DNA from 2 places in the Siminovitchia sp. FSL H7-0308 genome. Region 1 is predicted to be linked to the other one. Evidence: riboswitches for the same ligand, from Rfam matches in the RefSeq annotation. Region 1 holds a riboswitch; the other holds the start of a gene.
The links. A riboswitch is a leader RNA that binds a small molecule or an ion and turns the genes downstream of it on or off. The one in region 1 is predicted to bind S-adenosylmethionine.

Region 1 (8,229 bases):
CTTTGACTGGATGGAAGGATCCGAGAATCATAAAATCCTGGAAATTACTGCTGAAGTAAAAACTGTCGGTAATACAGGAGTAGAGATGGAAGCATTAACTGCTGTTTCGGCAGCAGCACTCACTATATACGATATGTGCAAAGCCGTAGACAAGGGAATGATCATAGGTCCAACCTATCTAATAGAAAAAACAGGCGGGGTATCCAGTAGCGATTATCGCCGTGAAATGGAATAGGTTTATCAGTTGCAGGACATTCATTCCGCAAACGGGTAAATTGCAGCGCTTTTTTCTTTTTGGCATGGAGGATTGAATATGAACGGGGAAACGTTAAAAATACCACAGGCTACTGCAAAGAGGCTTCCGCTATACTACAGGTTTTTGAAAAATTTACATGCATCAGGAAAACAGCGCGTATCTTCGGCCGAATTAAGTGAAGCGGTGAAAGTGGACTCCGCTACCATTCGGCGGGACTTTTCTTATTTTGGCGCGCTTGGAAAAAAAGGATATGGGTATAATGTAAATTACTTGCTGTCATTTTTTCGCAAGACACTTGACCAAGATGAGGTGACGAAAGTCGCTTTAATTGGTGTAGGAAATTTAGGCACAGCTTTTTTAAATTATAATTTCTTAAAAAACAACAATACAAAAATTGAAATGGCTTTCGATGTCGACAAAAACAAAATCGGGAAAAAGATCAGCAATGTACCGATTTATGCTTTGTCCGAACTTGAAGAAAGATTGAGCAAAGAGGAAGTGGCCGTCATTATTTTAACTGTGCCGGCAAGTGCCGCCCAAGCCATCACTGACCGGATTAAACATACCGGTGTAAAGGGAATACTGAATTTTACCCCTGCAAGGCTGAATGTGCCGGAGTCGATCCGTGTTCATCATATCGATCTAGCGGTGGAGTTGCAGTCGCTCGTTTACTTTTTGAAACATTATCCTCTCGATGACACGGAAAATTCACAACCATAAATGATTTTTCAATGGCTAATTGGACGGGTTTCCATTAAAATAAAACTATAGATAGGAGGTGGCCGCAGTGAGTGCAGGTGTAGGCAGTTTACTTGTAATCGCACTTGTTGCTATATTGATCTTCGGACCAAAGAAGTTGCCGGAACTTGGTAAGGCTGCGGGCAACACGTTGCGTGAATTTAAGAACGCGACGAAAGGTTTGGCAGACGATGATGAAAAAGAGACGAAAAAAGACAGCGATAAGTGATAGGATGAACAAATCATGAGTCAAAACAATATGTCGATCATCGATCATATAGAGGAATTGCGAAAACGGCTGGTCATTATAGTCGTTTTCTTTGTGTTGGCTGTCATTGCCAGCTTTTTTATATCACAGCCTCTTATTAAGCTGATTCAGCATGCAAGCGCTGCCCAGGACATTACGATGAATGCGTTCCGTGTGACGGATCCGTTTAAAGTGTTTCTGCAAATGACGTTTGTTCTGGCGTTTATTTTAACATCCCCCGTTATTTTGTATCAGCTCTGGGCCTTTATCAGTCCGGGTCTTTTGGAAAAGGAACGGAAGGCAACGCTCAGCTATATACCGGTTTCAGTTTTTTTATTTTTAGCAGGTGTCCTTTTTTCTTATTTTATTTTGTTTCCATTTGTGATACGGTTCATGCTTGGGTTATCGAGCAATATGGAGATACAGACAACAATTGGCATTAATGAATATTTTCAATTTCTTTTTCAGATAACCGTACCGTTTGGAGTTTTGTTTCAGCTTCCGGTCGTCATTTTGTTTTTAACAAGGTTGGGCATCGTTACGCCGATGTTTTTGGTACAGATCAGAAAATATGCGTACTTTATTTTGCTGGTTATCGCAGCGTTCATTACGCCTCCGGATTTAATCTCGCATATGATGGTGACCGTTCCATTACTCATTTTGTATGAGATCAGCATCTGGATTTCAAAGGTGGGTTATAAAAAAGCGCAGGCTTCCGCAGCAGAGAGTGATGAAGATTAAAAAAGCATCCGATATTTCCGGTGCTTTTTTAATCTATAGCCCATAAAACAAGTGGGTTAATGCTATAAGATGAAAAATTCATCCTTGACAGATAATTTATAGTGGGATAGTATATAAATACGTTTATAAATGACGTTTCAACTGAATAATAGGTAATTTCTTATCCAGAGAGGTGGAGGGACTGGCCCTTTGAAGCCTCGGCAACAGACCGTCAAGGTACTGTGCCAATTCCAGCAGGCTGTTTGTAAGCTTGAAAGATAAGAAGAGAACAAATGACGTTTAAAGCAAACCTCTTCTTATTTTGTAGAAGAGGTTTTTTTAATGGGGGGATGAAGATGGCAAAAGTGGAGGAAAATGCGATTGAAGACATTGTTTCGGCCTTGAAAAAGATGGAATATGGTTCATTGGTCATTACAGTGCACGATGGAGAAATCACCCAAATTGATACGACTGAAAAAAAGCGTTACAACATGCAAAGGAAACAAAGGAAAGTCCCGATGATGAAAGCAAACAAATGAAAACAGGCTGCCGATTAGACAACTAAAGGCATCTTCTCAATGATCATGCATTGGGAGGGTGCTTTTTTTGTACCGTTGCCTAAAATGGTAGCGAGAAAATAGCAAATGCAGAGAAGAAGGGTGACTCCTCAGTTCTTTCATAAAAAGGATGTGGAAGAACTAAGAGTTTTGGGATTTTGCGCTCCATACGACTGTAAAGGAAGAAAAATCATTCATGGAAGGGATTTGATTGGTTGGTGAATGATACATAATATTTGTTGGATATAAAACCGGTGGCCAATTAAAAAAATGTAGCAAGTTTAATCCGTTTGGGTTGAGAAGAACATGCTCATACAGTTAATTAAAATCGTTTTCACTTAAAGGGAGGAAAATAAAATGAGTGATATTGTCATTATTTCAGGAAGTCCATCTGAATTTTCCAGATCTGGAAAGATTCTGGATTATCTAGGCAGATTGCTGGAGAGGGAACATTTTTCAATAAAACATGTTTCAGTAAAAGATATTCCGCCGGAGGACTTGGTTTACGGAAATGTTCATAGCCCTGCCATTCAAAAAGTGTCACTTGTTATTCAAGAGGCGGCGGGGGTGATTGTCGGATCACCGGTTTATAAAGCGGCTTATTCGGGAGTTTTAAAAACATTGTTCGATCTTTTGCCTCAAGATGTGTTTAAAAATATTCCGGTATTGCCGCTCATGACCGGGGGCAGCCCGGGCCATTTATTGGCGATTGAATTCTCATTGAAACCGCTCATTGCTTCTTTAAAAGGAAAAAGTCTTCAAGGACTTTATTTTCTCGATAGCCAAATTAACAGGGAACAGAAAAACCCAATCATTGATGAAGAAAGCCTTTTACGTACGAAAAAACAGCTTTATGAATTTATCGAAATAGTAAAGAAAAATAAGCGTCTTGCGTCTTCTTTATAAAACAGAAAAGAGACATTTGGTAATGAAATGCTTGCTGTCGATGGCAGGGGCACTTCGAAAAACCGATGTCTCTGTTTTTTTTAATAGATGTTGTTTTTTATCCAGGAAGTCCTCGTACAAACTGATCAAGAGGCTTTGGCGTAACCTGTAGGCAGGAAGTTCCAGCACTGCATTTCAGCAAAAGGCAACACGGGAGCTTGCTATGCGGCCAGCGCTGTACTAGCAGGCTTTGTTACTATATACATCCTATTTCTGATCCTTTTTTAACCGAAAGTGGAGCATAATGAGACGCAGCCCCGCTCCAAAATCCAGTGTGGCTAAAATTATCAGCAAATAAACCATAAAACCAAAGCCGTTCTTATCCACTTGCTGGACAGCAAAAAATGTAAAAACAAACCCCAAGACGATATATAAAGTACCTGAAAATAATGGTGACCTCATGAAAAGAACCCTCCTATCCACCATACAAATTGTGCTGTTTTTTCTATATATTTCTCCAGCTTATCGACAAGGAATAACTGAAGTATGACAACGATCGTGTTCATCGAGACATGTGCGATGATAGGAACGATAATTCTTTTCGTCATAACGTATAAAAAGGCAAATACGAATCCCATGGTAGCATATAAAATAATGTGAACAGGCTCGAAATGGGCCAGTGCAAAAATGACGGAACTCAGTAAAGCGGCTACCCAGAAAGGGAAGCGGTCGTACAAGCTTCCGAATATGACTTTTCGAAATACGATCTCTTCTAAAATGGGCCCAATAATGGAACTGATGATGACGATTGCCGGAAATAACTCGATCAATTGTAAAATTTGCTGTGTATTCTCTGATCCCGGGTTGATGCCAATCGCCTTCTCTACCAAACCTGCGGAAATCTGGGCAAAGAAGGCCATAAAAATACCGATAATTGCCCAAGTAAAAGATTGTCCGACGGGGAGCGGCTGGTCCTTCTCTATTTTTGTATACTTCTCATTTTTTCTCAAAAGAAAAAGAACAAGGGCAAGTCCAACACTAAAAGAGAACAGAATCCAATAACCAACCGCATTCACTTTCATTTGCTCCGGATCAATATGAAGCACCTTCGTACCTATTTGGAAAAAGAGCGGTACTCCAATATAAGAGGACAACTGCATAACGATAAAAGTGAGGACAATCAAAAGATATGATTTCTTCATGAAAATAGTAAATCTCCTTCATATATATCGAACGATAATTTCTATTTTACTCTTAATGGACGATTGTTTCAAACAGCGCGTTTATGTTTTCCTTCCCCTGCCCTAAAAATATCCTGTGCCCATTTTTTTCATTCTGGCGAAAAAGTTTGACATAGGCAACTAGTGTGCATAAAATATAAATTAAAGAAATGTTGGTCGGGGGAAACATTGTAAAGACAATCCAACTTATATGAGGGAGGTAAAGGAGATGAAAGGTCATGAGTTGATTGCTCTTAATGAAGCCAACACTGGGGATTGCATCAAAATAAAGAAGTTACTCGTAACGGGCACGATGAGGAGAAGGTTATTGGATTTAGGGTTTGTCCCTTCGGCAGAGGTGATTGTGCTGCAAAAAAGTCCTCTCGGCGATCCGATTGCCTTTCGTGTCAGCCATACGACTATTGCCCTGCGAAGGGAAGAAAGTTCAAAAATATATGGGGAGTTAGTAGCAAATGAATCATCAGCAACCAGTTAAAATTGCGTTGGCAGGCAATCCGAATGTTGGAAAAAGTACTTTATTTAATACATTGACAGGACTAAAACAGCATACTGGCAATTGGCCGGGAAAAACCGTTATCCATGCGGAAGGGCAGTTTTCCTATAAGGGGGTAGATTACACAATCATTGATCTCCCTGGTACGTATTCCCTTTTTTCCAACTCGGCGGACGAAGAAGTAGCAAGAGATTTTATTGTCTTCGAGCGGCCGGATTTGACGATTGTTGTGCTTGATGCCACCTCGATTGAGCGGAATTTGAATTTGGCGTTGCAAGTCATGGAAATGACAGATAAAGTGATTGTCTGCATTAACTTAATTGATGAAGCAAAGAAAAAAGGGATTTATATCAATGAGAAAGCATTAATGAAAAAACTCGGTGTTCCTGTCATCAAAATTTCTGCTCGTAACAAAGTGGGCATCAATCAGTTATTAGATACGATCGACAGGATGATCTCAGGAAAGATTTCCACTTCTCCGTATCAAATACAGTATTCACCAGAGATTGAAAAGAAGGTGGAAACATTGATTCCCCATGTGCAAAGAGTGTTTGGCAAAGAGCTTCCCGCCCGCTGGCTCGCCTTGCGGTTGCTTGATGGGGATGAATCATTTATCACTGCTTATTCTAAAAAGATAGAGAAAGAACGGGGTGACGGATTGACACATGAGCACTCATATCCAGCCAAAACCCAACAACTATAATGAATTATTACATTTGGCACAGTCGCTATCAACGGAAGATATTCGTGATGAGATTGTTACTAATATTTACCAAACCTCAAATGCCATTTGTGAAAAAACAATTGCTTATAAAGCCCCGGAAAAATTGCGGCAAACAGAAAAGCTGGACAAAATTTTCACATCGAAGGTTTGGGGATTTCCCATTATGCTTGCGATGTTGGGAGTCGTCTTTTATATCACGATTGCCGGGGCAAATGTCCCTTCTACCATGTTGGCCAATACGTTCAATTGGTTGGAGCAGTATATAACGGCTTTTTTCACATGGATTCATGCGCCTGAATGGCTCCATGGCATCCTTGTTTTAGGGCTTTATCGAGGTACGGCGTGGGTGGTCAGTGTCATGCTTCCTCCGATGGCGATCTTTTTCCCCATGTTTGCCCTGTTGGAAAACTACGGGTATTTACCCCGAGTGGCTTTTAATATGGATCGGCTCTTTAAAAGGGCAGGTGCCCATGGGAAACAGGCGTTAACAATGGCGATGGGTTTCGGCTGTAACGCGGCTGCCATAATGTCTACAAGAATCATCGAGTCGCCACGGGAAAGAATGCTTGCGATTTTGACGAATAACTTTGTTCCGTGTAATGGCAGATGGCCAACGCTGATCTTATTAGCTTCTTTATTTATGGCGGTAGGCTATTCCGGTACAATGGGAACATTGGTGACGGCCGGGATCGTCATGGGAATGGTGTTATTTGGAATCGTCGTCACACTATTTGTTTCATGGGCTTTATCCAAAACCGCCCTGAAAGGAGTCCCGACTCATTATACATTGGAGCTTCCTGCTTATCGTCGTCCGCGGTTTTGGGAAACGATTATTCGCGCCACGCTAGATAAATCATGGTTCGTGTTAAAAAGAGCGGTCATTATAGCGGCTCCCGCCGGTGTGATGACGTGGGTGGCTGCCAATATCTATATCGGGGATACGAGCTTATTAATGTACTTCGTCAACTTTCTGGACCCCTTTGCCCAATTATTGGGATTGGACGGATTTATTCTGATGGCCTTTATTTTTGGACTTCCGGCGAATGAAGTCGTATTGCCGATTTTATTGATGGGTTACTTATCAACAGGTGCCATGACAGAAGTAGAAGAATTAACCGCGATCAAATCAATCTTTGTAGACCATGGCTGGACGTGGTTAACCGCTTTGAATATGATGCTGTTTTCATTGCTTCATTATCCGTGCGGGACGACATTATTTAATATTTACAAAGAAACGAATAGCAAGAAGTGGACATTTGTTGCCTTTGCATTACCAACAGCGATTGCGATTATTGTCACATTTATCGTTGCCCAGGTAGTAAGAGGATTCGGCTGGGTGTAAAAATATCCGAAAGAAAGCTCCGGAAGCAGATATACCCTTGTCAAATAGACAGATTGAAAAAAAGACCATGCAACCAGTGTGATTCGGTATTAAACCGGAAAACACTGGTTAGTGGGCTTTGTCAAATTACGTGTTTTTAATCAAAGTATTTTATATGTGAGGTATTCTAAAAGAGGCACATTTGGCGTATTTGTCCATTCCGTAGCTATCATCCAACCAAAGGGCTCTTCTTTAAATAGAGATCCAATATTGATAAAGAACAAACACTGTTTTTCCTCGTGGTGGCGGATCCTCGAAGATATTTGGGCTGGAACATAAGTTGAAAACGAATTGATTTTAGTATAAATCGTGAAAATAAAGCCGCGTGAAACCAAGGTTTTTAAATAAGATTCATGAGGTTTATTCATTTTTATAAAGTTTTGTCCCAGCTTTTTTTCTTTTTTGCGTATAGGTACACGGTTTGTTTTCGTAATCGTGCACCAACCAACCGGACGTGTGTCACCAATGTGTAAAGATCAGATCCGCTCATAATTCAGCCCCCATGCTTGTTAATTTGTCTTAGATGCCTACTTTACATAACTTAAAAGGACAGCGTCGCTCTTCATTAAGGTTCGTCCTCTTAGCAAATTTGATATGCGATAACTTTTGGAATAATGCGATACATAAATTATCAAGATTCCTCGTTCCAAAATTGCTTATATAGCTTTGCAAGATCGTATAAATCATCTGCAATCATTTCCATTAAGATCATTTTTTTCCCAACTATTAATAAATGTATTGAAAATAATGCTTGTTATTTACACTCTGCTCCTTTCATTTTCAATGGTTTCCATACACTAATCCGAATACTTAATTTTTTTATGCGCCGGTTTATAACATTTGTAGCAGTGAAAAAATTCATAGTTCCATATGTAAGCGGAACGAGGCAACCTCCTGTATAACCACAGACAGTTTTTTATTGAAAAAAATCTGTAATGGCTTGTCTTGCTTAAGCTCCGATCAAAAACAAAACAAAAGGGATCGTAA
Region 2 (8,229 bases), 1.0 Mb from region 1:
TCGGCCCCAGTATGAGGCCAAGCACAATCGGGGCTGGATGAAAACCGGCATTTTTCAAGACATAAGCTATTAAGCCAAACCCAACGAGCATGGCAACATCCAACAAACTGTTTCTGATCGTATAAGTTCCCACAACCGTCAAAAAGACAATGGAGGGAGCAAGATACCAGATAGGCAGCGTAAGCACATTTCCAATCGTTTGTGAACCGATTAGACCAAAGAACAACATGATCACGTTTGCCAAAATAAACGCGATTAAAAACGTATAAACGAGCCCCGGATGGTCGTTCATAAGGTTTGGTCCGGGGGTAATTCCTTGCATCATAAGCGCTCCAAGCATGATAGCGGCCGGTGGCGCTCCCGGAATGCCGAGTGACAAAAGCGGAACCAGTGATCCTCCGACCTCTGCGTTATTGGAAGTTTCAGCCGCCATTACTCCGTCCATATTTCCCTTGCCAAATGATTTTTTGTCTTTGGAAAACCGAATGGCAGCATCATAAGAGAGCAGTGCTGCCACATTGCCGCCGGCTCCGGGAATAATGCCGGTAATAATGCCGATAAGCGACGAACGAATGAAAAAAACCGGTTTTTTGATGATATAGAAAAAGATTTTCTTAGAAATGCCCTTTTCTTTTTTTAGCGCCTTTTGCGGCTTAATTTTATTTTCAATCATTGAAATTACTTCCGGAACACAAAAGAACGCGATTAAAATGACGACCATATCCAACCCCGATTGCAGGCCGGAAAAGCCGAACGTGTATCTGGATTCCCCACCGACTGGAGAGATGCCGACCGTTCCCAACAACAAGCCGATACAACCCCCGATCAATCCCTTTAGCAAAGATCCCGAGGAAAGGGTGGCAATCATCGTTAAGCCTAATACCGCCACCCAAAAATATTCCGAAGGGCCAAAGCTGAGCGCCCACTTTGCTAATATGGGCGTTAAAAACAAAAGAGCCATACCACCGGTAATCCCGCCTATTCCCGAACTCATGGCCGCGGCGATAAGAGCATGGGCCGCTTTCCCTTTTTTCGCCAATGGAAATCCGTCAAAAGTGGTGGCGATTGCGGACGGTGTGCCTGGGGTATTGATCAATATGGCTGAGATACAGCCGCCATAAATTCCGCCCACATATAAGCCGCCCATCGTCATCAGTGACATCTCCGGCTGCATCGTAAAGGTAAAAGGCAACAGAAGTGCCAAAGCCATCGTGGCGGTTAACCCGGGTAATGCCCCCACAATCATGCCCACTAATACCCCGGTGCATAAGAGCAGGATATTGAAAGGGTCCGTTAATGAGCTCATCACAGATGGAATCGAATCAATCATCTTTGCGCCTCCCGTTCTGTATCTCAGGGCTTATTCCAGGACCAATTGGGCGGTGGTCACTCAACCTTTGCCTATATGATTATTCCATTCCTGTATAGAAAGTTCCGCATTGCCTCATTTTCAATAATTGGCAGCATGTAACCCTACTGTTTTTCCAAAATATCCGCAAACTCCTTCGTTTTCTGTTCAATATATTGGACTGATTCTTCATGGCCCATTGCTTTTGGCTCAAAGCCTTCCTCATACATCTGATCTTTCACCCCCGGCTCCTCCAATATGTTCAGGAAAGCCTTTTCCAATATGTGAATGATCTTTAGATCGGTATCCGGCGGCACTCCTACCCCGCGATCAATCGAGGCGGTAATATCGTAACCCTCTTCGATAAATGTAGGAACTTCCGGCATCGGTTCGAATGTTTCTTCAGACCCGATGGCAAGAATTTTCATATCTTCGGTATATTTTAATAAATCGCTGGAATTCGCCAATACAGCGTCCGTATTGCCTCCCAGAAAAGCTTGCATAGATGGGCCCGCCCCGTCAAACGGCACATATTGCAACTCAATCCCTGCCACATCTTGAAGCTGTAAAAAGGCGATATGATGGCCGGAATAGTTGCCTGATCCCGCGACCGTGATCGACCCCGGATTTTCCTTTGCTTTTTGAATAAAGTCATCCAACGAGTCAATCCCGCTGTCTTTACCGATAGCCAACGCGATTGGCGTTGTCTGGAAAATGGCTATAGGCACAATATCCTCTGTTTGATACCCTGTATCTTCATTGGCAAGCGGCTGCAGGATGATATGCGGGATGTTGATGCCTGCGAGAAAATATCCATCCGGCTTTTGATTCACCAACTCACTCCAGCCTACAGAACCACCACCGCCAGGTTTATATTGAATAACAATTTTTTGCTTTAAATATTTCTCCAGAAATGACTGCTGCCGCCGGGCCTCGATATCAGACTGTCCGCCTGGTTCAAACGGGATGCTGTACGTAATGGATTTTTCAGGAAACTGCCCTTTTCCATTTCCGCCACTTGCAGAACAAGACATTAATAACAAAGCGGCGCAAATAAATGAAACAGCAGTTATCCACTTTTTCTTCATGGGGTAAACCTCCCTTGCTCGGATACGGCAAATTCTTAATGATTATATTCAGATTGACGGAAGATGATTCGAACTTTATGGAGATGAAAAAGATCAAAGCGCCATACATGAGCTCCTCGGGAACAATCCATTATCTTCCAATCCACAACCCCATAAGGTTTTTTCGGTTTAACCCCAAAAAAGGTTATTGTTTTAATGTTGTTATCTTAACTTCTTATTCTATAGATTCCCCTGGATTACCATAAACAAAGGGTCTGAGACACAACTCAATCAGCTGATGAAAAAACGAACAATACAGTGAAACTTCATTCAGTAGGGCTCCTACTGAATGTTAGTTGAACCAATCGGGCATTTAGGTGCCGTTTTCTCCCACTCCACCTTTTGTATTCACTCGAGATTTTGAAGTGGGAGTCTTTCGGCACCTTACATGCGGGATAAATTATCCCAGTGCATAATACGCAAGCTTTTAGCGTAGTCAAAATAGGTAGACTCCTGCGGGAATAGCTCGAGCTGAAGATCCCGCAGGAAAGCGATCTTTGCTTTCCGAGGAAGCTGAAGCTGCCCGCGGAAAGCGAAATATGTTGACGTAGCGATGATAGGGATTTTTTTAACACAAATAAACCGAACAATTCATTTATAATTGTTCGGTTTTTGCTATTTCGTATTTGCTTATGTCCCAGCCGTTAGACATCTCGTCCTTTACGTTCAAAAAAAAACAACCTCTTGAAAAATGTCGTTAGGTTTTACACCTGATGCAAAGCTCGGTGATACTAGTCCATATTTAAAAAAGCTAAAAATATTTCCGTAAATGTTTTTTGTTTAAAATTATGTATAATCTTATTAAAAGGAGATGATCATAATGATAAAGTACAGACGTTTTTTATATCTCAGCTTTATCGTTTCTATAAGCATAGTCTTAATCTCTCCTTCTCAAGGAAAATCGTATGGACTTCCTTTTAACTGGGTAATACATCATGGACCTAATAAATTAACTACTACATTTCTCCTTTTTTCTCCTAAGAATTTATCAACTACTGAATTTATCCCCTCTGCATTTTTATTAAATGTGTTTATTATCTATTTCTTAATAATTGGAGTATATAAATTTTTGACAAAGATAAATAAAAATCGTCAAACAAATTAATTTTATAAAATTTGCTCTTTCATTGCGTTCCAAAAACTTCTCCTTAAAAACTAAAGAGTCCAATAATTAAAAACCCAAGAATGTGATTTTAAAGCTTCGGTTTTACTTTTTGATTTTCAGTTTCCATGAAAAATTTGTTGACATTTTTTCTAACTAAGGATAATATCTATGTAACAATTGAATTTGAAATTCTCTTATAAAGAGCGGCGGAGGGACTGGCCCTGTGAAGCCCGGCAACCATTCTTGTTTGACGAAACAAGAACAGGTGCTAAATCCTGCAAAATACTGTTGTATTTTGAAAGATAAGAGAGGTAAACCGATTTACTTACAATGTATATCCATGCCTCTCATTTTGGGAGGCATTTTTCATTTTGAAGAAAAAACCTCCCCGTATGTGATTTTCAACATACGCCTTAAATGCAGACTAAATATATAAAGAAAAGAGGAAATGACATGCACAAATGGTTATTAACTAGTTTCGTTGTGTTGCTAGCACTTACCCTTGCCGCATGCGGTGGAGGAAAAAGCAGTGAAAAAGAAACTGTAAATAAAGAATCAACATCTGAAGGTCTTCTCAGCGACGGCAAATTGACAGTCGGCGTAACGGCCGGACCGCACGAGCAAATTGTGGAAAAAGTAAAAGAGCTTGCAGCAAAAGAAGATTTGGAAATAGAAGTAAAAGTTTTCACCGACTATGTCATGCCGAATATCGCTTTGGACGAAAAAGAGCTTGATCTCAACGTATTTCAGACGATACCTTATTTAGATCAATTTAAAAAGGACAGAAACCTGGATCTTGTAAATGTGGGCGAAACAGTAACGTTCCCGATGGGTATTTATTCTTCCAAAGTAAAAGATGTGCAAAAACTGCAAAAAGGGGCAAAGCTCGGTTTGCCTAACGATCCTACAAACGGCGGCCGCGCTCTCGTTTTATTCGAAAAAGCCGAATTGATTACACTAAAAGAAGGCTCGGGAAACACGCCAACTGTCAAAGATATCGAAGAAAACAAAAACAACTTTGAATTTGTGGAATTGGAAGCATCCCAAATTCCCCGTCAGTTGGAAGAACTGGATGCGGCGGCGATTAATACCAATTATGCGATCGAACATGGATTCAAACCTGGAAAAGATGCTATCTTTATCGAATCGAAAGATTCTCCATGGGTAAATATTGTTACGGCAAGAGCCGAGTCCAAAGACGACGAAGCGATTCAAAAGTTTTTGGATGTGTACCGCTCTGATGAAACAAAACAATTTATTGATGAAACATTTGAAGGATCTGTCATTCCTTCCTGGTAAGGAATGAAGGGGGCCACCCGTCCCCGAATATTCTTCCAGCCATTACGGGTTTGAAAATAAAGCATGAAGGAGCAAATACACATGATCGAATTGGCGGGAATTTCAAAGACATTTAAAGGCAAGCAAGGCTCTATTCACGCATTAAAGAATGTGTCACTTTCAGTGAAAAAGGGTGAAATATACGGTGTCATTGGATACAGCGGCGCAGGAAAAAGCACGCTCATCCGTTGCGTCAATTTATTGGAAAAACCGGATACGGGTTCTGTAAAAGTAAAAGGGATCGATTTAACAAAGCTGTCTACCAAAAAACTTCGCGAAGCCCGCAGTAACATCGGAATGATTTTTCAAGGCTTTAATTTGTTAAAGACGGCTACTGTTTATGAAAATATCGCCCTGCCGCTGAAACTTGCCGGATTCAGCAAAAAGGAAGTGGAAGAGCGGGTCAAGAAATATATAAAAATCGTTGGACTCGACGAAAAGCATCATGCCTACCCGGCCGAACTGTCCGGCGGGCAAAAACAACGGGTAGCCATTGCCCGTGCGTTGGCTTTCGAGCCCGAAGTCCTTTTAAGTGACGAAGCGACAAGCGCATTGGACCCTGATACAACGGAGGCCATTCTGGAATTGCTGTTAAAAATCAATAAAGAGCTCGGCATCACGATTTTGTTGATTACGCATGAAATGAACGTCATCCAACGAATTTGCGACCGTGTGGCCGTCATGGAAAAAGGGGAAGTAATCGAGGAAGGAAAAACGAAAGACCTCTTTACTTCACCGCAACATCCGACGACGAAGCGGTTTGTCAGCAATCTGTTTACACATAAAATACCAAACGACATGCTGGAAAAATTAAATGAAAGCGGCCAAGTCGTTACTCTCTCTTTCTTCGGGGAATCAAGCGGCGAACCAGCGTTGGCCACTGTTACAAAGAAGTTTGATATATATCCAAACATTCTATCAGGCAGCATTACACATTTAAAAGAAGATACCTTTGGCCAGCTTGTCGTTCATATGAAAGGTGATCCGGCCGAAATTCATAAAGCCATTCGGTATTTGGAACAAGATCAGGTTCATGTGGAAGGTGTGAAGATTAGTGACGAAAATAAACGAGTTTCTTGACAACTGGGGCGCTGATATTTGGGAAGCCATCATCCAAACCTTCCAAATGGTCGGAATCTCTTTAGGAATATCCATTTTAATTGGCTTGCCTTTGGGAATCATGCTTGTTTTGACCCGTCCGGGAAAAGCTCTCGGCAATAAATTTGTTTTTGGTGTTTTAAACGTATTGATTAATATTATCCGTTCAGTTCCATTTATTATTTTGTTGTTCTTTATTTTGCCTTTTACAAAATTCATTGTCGGAGTAACGATTGGTGTAAAAGGGGTGATCGTGCCGCTCGTTATTTATACAGCGCCCTATATCGCCCGCTTAATGGAAACCGCCCTCTTAGAGGTGGACCGCGGAGTGATTGAAGCATACGAAGCGATGGGGATGAAAACAAGGCATATCGTATGGCACGTGCTTGTAAGGGAGTCCCGCTCATCCATCATTCTTGGTTTAACCATTGCCACCATCTCCTTAATCGGAGCAACGGCCATGGCGGGACTTGTCGGCGGCGGCGGTCTTGGCGACCTTGCTTACCGCTACGGACACCTCCGTTACGAAGTCGATGTGATGTATGTAACAGTCATCTTGCTCATCATCCTTGTGCAAGGGCTACAGTCGCTTGGCAACCGCTTGGCAGCCAAATTGAAAAAAGACTAATCAACCATCAAAAAAAGAAAAGAGGAATGGCAATATGAAAAAGTGGCTCTTATCCAGTTTACTCCTCATACTGATCGCCGCCCTTACAGCTTGCGGAGGCGGCGACAAAGAAAACGCGGGAGATAAAGACGAAAAAGCGAAAGACCTGCTCAGTGACGGAAAGCTGACTGTAGGTGTCACCGCAGGTGAACATGAGGAAATCATGGAAAAAGTAAAAGAACTGGCCGCAGATAAAGACCTGGAAATTGATATAAAAACTTTTTCCGACTATCTCATTGTGAACGAAGCACTGGCACAAGGAGATCTTGATCTGAACGTATTCCAACATGAACCTTATATGAACAAACAAAAAGAAGATCGCAACTACGATATCGTCAACGTCGGAAATACGATTACGACCCCGATGGGTGTATATTCCAATAAAGTGAAAGATCTCGGCGAACTGAAAAAAGGCGCAAAGCTGGGATTGCCCAGCGACCCGACCAATGGCGGCCGCTCCCTCCTATTATTTGAAAAAGCCGGACTGATCAAACTGAAGAAAGGCGCTGGCGATACACCATCCGTCAAGGACATTGAAGAAAACAAAAAGGATTATGAATTTGTAGAATTGGAAGCCGCGCAAATTCCACACCAATTGGATGATTTGGATGCGGCGGCCATCAATTCCAACTACGCGATTGAAAGTGGACTCGTTCCAACAGAAGACGCCATCTTTATGGAAGAAAAAGATTCCCCGTGGGTGAATATTGTTGCCGCCAGAGCGGAAAGTAAAGATGACCCTGCGATTAAGCAATTTTTGGAAGTATACCAGTCAGAAGAAGTCAAACAATTTATTGATGAAACATATAAGGGTGCCGTTATTCCCGGATGGTAATTGGGAAGGTACCGAACTAACCGGAAAGGCGGATGTAGCACAAATAGGGCTGCCCCCGCCTTTTTGCCATGTTGATAGAGAATAGATCACCAAATACGACGAAAATTGACTTACCTAACTTCTATGTTACGATAGGCTTAATATGTACTTTTTATAAAAGGGTGGGAAGAGAATGCCGCAAATAGTACCAACGGGAAAGCCTATTTATTCATTTAGCAAAGAACACGAACCCGTTATAAAGGTGGACTCGGGAACCAGGTTGGTAGTTGAAGCTTACGACTGCTTTGAAAATCAAATCCAGTCCGATCATACAACGATGAACAGTATTGATTGGAACCGAATTAATCCCGCAACTGGCCCCATTTACGTAGAATCGGCCAAGCCGGGAGATGTATTGGCTGTAACGATTCACAGTATTGAAATTGGGGAAAGTGGCGTGCTTGCTACTGGACCAAATTTGGGTGTCATGGGCCATCGAATCGATGAATTTACCGTGAAAATCACTCCAATCGAAGACAACTATGCCATTTTTAATGAAAAAGTGAAAATCCCGCTTAATAAAATGATTGGTGTGATAGGTGTTGCTCCTGAGGACGATGCCGTGCCTTGCGGCACACCGGGAAGCCATGGCGGAAACCTGGATACACTTCTCATTGCAGAGGGAGCGACCATCTATTTCCCTATTTTTCACGAAGGGGCTTTGTTTGGCCT

Region 2: it holds a riboswitch for S-adenosylmethionine, as region 1 does, so the genes downstream of both, MHB50_RS21000 (MetQ/NlpA family ABC transporter substrate-binding protein) here and MHB50_RS16405 (YezD family protein) in region 1, are expected to answer to the same signal.

What each region holds. Positions count from the first base shown of each region.
Region 1 is NZ_CP150282.1:3,469,628-3,477,856, reverse strand. Features, by position in the region: gene moaC (cyclic pyranopterin monophosphate synthase MoaC) at 1-235, shown strand, start outside; gene MHB50_RS16420 (redox-sensing transcriptional repressor Rex) at 314-976, shown strand; gene MHB50_RS16415 (twin-arginine translocase TatA/TatE family subunit) at 1,044-1,223, shown strand; gene tatC (twin-arginine translocase subunit TatC) at 1,239-1,982, shown strand; SAM riboswitch class I at 2,140-2,246, shown strand; gene MHB50_RS16405 (YezD family protein) at 2,318-2,500, shown strand; gene ssuE (NADPH-dependent FMN reductase) at 2,876-3,424, shown strand; gene MHB50_RS16395 (YdiK family protein) at 3,671-3,865, opposite strand; gene MHB50_RS16390 (type II CAAX endopeptidase family protein) at 3,862-4,605, opposite strand; gene MHB50_RS16385 (FeoA family protein) at 4,853-5,119, shown strand; gene MHB50_RS16380 (FeoB small GTPase domain-containing protein) at 5,097-5,840, shown strand; gene MHB50_RS16375 (nucleoside recognition domain-containing protein) at 5,803-7,203, shown strand; gene MHB50_RS16370 (AEC family transporter) at 8,192-8,229, opposite strand, start outside.
Region 2 is NZ_CP150282.1:4,470,583-4,478,811, reverse strand. Features, by position in the region: gene MHB50_RS21010 (tripartite tricarboxylate transporter permease) at 1-1,330, opposite strand, end outside; gene MHB50_RS21005 (tripartite tricarboxylate transporter substrate binding protein) at 1,474-2,436, opposite strand; SAM riboswitch class I at 3,772-3,889, shown strand; gene MHB50_RS21000 (MetQ/NlpA family ABC transporter substrate-binding protein) at 4,034-4,879, shown strand; gene MHB50_RS20995 (methionine ABC transporter ATP-binding protein) at 4,961-5,998, shown strand; gene MHB50_RS20990 (methionine ABC transporter permease) at 5,982-6,644, shown strand; gene MHB50_RS20985 (MetQ/NlpA family ABC transporter substrate-binding protein) at 6,679-7,518, shown strand; gene MHB50_RS20980 (acetamidase/formamidase family protein) at 7,691-8,229, shown strand, end outside.